Regions from separate parts of the Mediterraneibacter sp. ICN-202921 genome, predicted to be linked through region 1. Evidence: predicted binding sites of a transcription regulator. Region 1 holds the regulator's gene; the other holds the start of a gene.
The links. Region 1 encodes Rex, which represses fermentation and respiration genes when NADH is low (regulators of the CRP and FNR family bind a similar motif). Its sites were predicted from a motif close to ATTGTTAANTANTTAACAAT; they were not measured.

Region 1 (2,207 bases):
AACTGTCAAGTCTGCTTTAAATGCATTTCCCATCACACATCCCTTCTCTGCATGAATACCGGAAGGAATATCAACAGCAACCTTCTTAGCTGATATCTGATTCATCTGCGCTATTATATCCACATAGTGTCCTTGTATATCCCTGTTTAATCCCACACCGAAAAGTGCGTCTATTACAACAGTATATTCTTTGGACGGAATCTCTGTGCATGACATAAGCCCTAACCTTTCCAGAACTTCCTTCTGTGTACGGCATTCCATGCTTAAAGACTGTTCACGTCCCGCAAATACAACCGTCGGAAGATACCCTTTCTCTTTCATAAGGCGTGCTATGGCAAAGCCATCGCCACCGTTATTTCCACTTCCACAGACGATCAGCGCCTTATCCAGCCTGATCTGTTCTGTCTCCATGACTTCTACTGTCTTTAGAGCCGCTCGTTCCATCAATACCATAGAAGAGATCCCTATTTTTTCTATCGTATGTTTGTCTGCTTTCTGCATCCATACTCCGTCTGGAAGATATCGCATATAACTCCCCCGCCTTTCCTAAAAAATAAAAATCAGCAGAATCATTTCTTGTCTTTCACATCTTAAAATGAAAGAACGTGTAAAAAGGAAAACCTGATTACACGTTTCTGCCTGCATATTCCTGTAAATGTATACACTGCTGCATACTATACACAGCGTCACTAGTTTTTATGTTCTTCATTATAACGGCTGATATTATAAGAAAGCTTCATCAGACTGTCCGAAAGGTGTACATTTTCGACAATTATATCCTCCGGAAGATTCAAATCCGTGTGTGCAAAATTCCATATTGCCTTTATTCCATTCTCGATTACAAGTTCTGCCACTTCGATTGCTTTAGATTTAGGCAATGTGAGGATTGCGATCTCAATATCGTTTTTTTGAAGAAATTCTTCCAGATCATCCATCATACGGATCGGGATCCCACGGATAGAAACCCCTTCCAGGCGCGGGTTTACATCGAACAATCCTTTTAAAATGAAACCGCTTTTCTCAAAAGAAGCATAATTTGCCAGTGCCTGCCCTAAATTTCCCGCTCCTATGATAATAATAGGATGTTCTCTGTTCATCCCTAATATTTTTCCGATCTCTGTATATAGATATTTCACATTATATCCATATCCTTGTTGTCCAAATCCACCAAAATTGTTCAAATCTTGTCTTATCTGCGATGCCGTTACACGCATCTTCTTGCTCAGATCACTGGAAGAGATTCTTTCCACTCCTGCCTCCAGCAATTCTCCTAAATATCTGTAATATCTTGGCAGCCTTCCTATTACTGCACGTGATATTTCTCTTTGTTCCACAGTCATCGCCCTCCAAACTTAAATCTACGCTTTATTATATAAAATTGTTAATATGATGTCAAATTATAGTTGTATTTTCTTCGGTTTTCGTTATAATTGATTACATATGCAGCGTCAGACAACGCAACGGATACATAAATATACACCTATACTTTCAGGAGGAGTTTCATGATACTCGCATGTCATAATATTCATAAATCTTTTGGAGAACATCTGATCGTAAAAGAGGGCTCTTTTCATATTGAAGAACGGGAAAAAGCGGCGTTCGTCGGTATCAACGGAGCCGGCAAGTCTACTATTTTCAAAATGATCATGGGAGAGGAACCGGCTGATAGCGGGGAGGTAGTCCTTGCCAAAGGAAAAACGATCGGTTATCTCGCGCAGCATCAGACGCTTTCTTCCGGAAACACGATTTATGAAGAAGTCAAAACAGCCAAAGCGCATCTGATCCAAATGGAACACCAGATCCGTTCTATCGAATTAGAACTTAAAACACTGTCCGGAGATGCTTTAAATGCCAGGCTGGAAACTTATAACCGGCTTGTCTCCACATTCGAGTCCATGAACGGATACGCCTATGAAAGTGAGATTGCGGGAGTTCTCAAAGGGCTTGGTTTTCAGGAAGCAGATTTTTCTAAACAGACCGATACCCTGTCCGGAGGACAAAAAACCCGTGTTGCGTTGGGAAAACTGCTTCTTACCCAGCCGGACATTCTTTTGCTGGATGAGCCCACCAATCACCTGGATCTAAATTCGATCTCCTGGCTAGAGACATATCTTTTAAACTATACCGGCGCTGTTTTTATCATCTCGCATGACCGGTATTTTTTGAACCGCGTCGTAACAAAAGTCGTAGAGATCGAACAGGGAACG
Region 2 (2,207 bases), 110 kb from region 1:
TGTATTTATCCCGGCAAGTCTTGTATCAGACTCTTATGAAAAAGATCTCAGTAAATACGAAGGACAGGAGATTGAATTTGTGATCAGTGAATTCAATCCGCGCAGAAACCGTGTTATTGGAGATAGAAGACAGCTGTTAGTAGCAGAACGTGCAGAGAGACAAAAAGAGTTGTTCGCAAAACTGCATATCGGAGATACAGTGGAAGGTACTGTAAAGAATGTTACAGACTTTGGCGCATTTATTGATTTAGGTGGCGTTGATGGTCTTCTGCATATTTCTGAAATGTCTTGGGGCAGAGTAGAGAATCCTAAGAAGGTATTCCAGGTAGGGGATACATTGAAAGTTCTTGTAAAAGATATTCATGATACGAAGATTGCTTTGAGTTTGAAGTTCCCAGAGACGAATCCTTGGGCACATGCATCTGAGAATTTTGCGGTAGGTACTGTGATCAATGGAAAAGTAGCTAGGATGACAGATTTTGGCGCATTTATAGAGTTGGCGCCAGGAGTAGACGCATTGCTCCATGTTTCACAGATTTCAAGAGCACATGTGGAAAAGCCATCAGATGTACTTTCTATAGGACAGGAGATTACGGCTAAGATTGTGGATCTTAATGAGGCAGAAAAGAAGATCAGTCTGAGTATGAAAGTGTTGGAAGCAGAGGCAGTTCCTTCAGATGAAAGTGAGGAATAAGGGATTAGATTCTTTGGTGTTTAGAAAAGAATAAATGTATATTAAGAGGCGGTTGTGTTGACCGCCTCTTATTTTGGCTCTTTGCCAGTATATATTTTTAACAGGTAAGGACACTGTATTAAGAAAAGCAGAAATACCGTAGAAATAAATTTTAAGATGTTAAAAAATCGACAAAATGTACGTATAAATGTGCAATTATTCTATTTCAAATACTAGATTTTGTGTGGAGATTTTAGTACAATAAACATATTGTGAGACAAGCAAGGGAAAGGAAGGGAAAGAAAATGGGACTTTTAACTTTTAAAGGCGGCATCCATCCAAATGATGGAAAAAGTCTTGCAAAAGATCGGTCAATTATGCAGATCCTCCCAAAGGGACAGCTGGTCTATCCGCTTTCACAACATATAGGCGCTCCGGCAAATCCCGTTGTAAAAAAGGGAGATCATGTACTAAAAGGTCAAATGCTGGCAGAAGCAGGCGGGTTTGTTTCTGCTCCGATATATGCTTCTGTATCGGGGACTGTAAAGGGTCTGGAACAACACTTTAATCCAGCAGGAAGCAAGGTAGAGTGTATTGTTGTAGAAAACGACGGAGAATATGAGGAGATAGAATATGAACCGGTTAAGCCGCTTTCTGAGTTATCAAACGATGAAATTTTAACAAAGATAGGCAATGCAGGGATCGTAGGCATGGGAGGTGCCGGCTTTCCGACCAGAGTAAAACTGTCGCCAAAAGAGCCGGAAAAGATAGAATATATCATTGCCAATTGTGCGGAATGTGAACCTTATATAACTGCAGATTACCGACGTATGTTAGAGAACACGCAGGAACTGGTAAGCGGAATGAAAGTGGTTCTTTCTCTTTTCCCTAAAGCAAAGGGGATTTTTGCAGTAGAGGACAATAAAAAGGACTGTATCGAGAAATTAAAAGCAGCTGTTGCAGATGAGCCTAGGATAGAAGTGAAGGTACTGATGACAAAGTATCCACAAGGAGCAGAACGGCAGCTGATTTATGCTGTAACAAAGAGAGCGATCAATTCGACGATGCTTCCGGCGGATGCAGGTTGTATTGTGGATAATGTGGAAACGATGATCGCAATCCATTATGCAGTGATCGAAGGAAAACCGCTGATGGAGAGAATTGTAACGGTAAGTGGAGACGATATTGAACATCCGGGCAATTTTAAAGTATTGCTGGGGACAAGCCATAGAGAATTAGTCGAAGCAGCGGGCGGTTTTAAAGAGGATCCTGAAAAATTGATTTCAGGAGGTCCTATGATGGGCTTTGCGATGGTCACGTTGGATGCACCTGTGACAAAGACATCTTCTTCCATCCTTGCCTTTAAAGAAGACATTGTGGCAAAATCACCTGCTACAGCCTGTATCAACTGTGGCAGATGTGTAGAGGTGTGTCCAAGCCGTATCATTCCTTCCAGATTGGCAGACTATGCCGAGAGGATGGATGAGGCTTCTTTTATCGGCATGAATGGATTGGAATGTGTAGAGTGCGGTTC

Region 2: rsxC (electron transport complex subunit RsxC) is a predicted target of Rex. The motif match lies at 850-869, and genes of this name have one in related genera.

What each region holds. Positions count from the first base shown of each region.
Region 1 is NZ_JBBKBE010000001.1:82,408-84,614, reverse strand. It holds gene WKT01_RS00400 (NAD(P)H-hydrate dehydratase) at 1-528, opposite strand, end outside; gene WKT01_RS00395 (redox-sensing transcriptional repressor Rex) at 690-1,334, opposite strand; gene WKT01_RS00390 (ABC-F family ATP-binding cassette domain-containing protein) at 1,503-2,207, shown strand, end outside.
Region 2 is NZ_JBBKBE010000001.1:191,074-193,280, reverse strand. It holds gene rpsA (30S ribosomal protein S1) at 1-694, shown strand, start outside; gene rsxC (electron transport complex subunit RsxC) at 979-2,207, shown strand, end outside.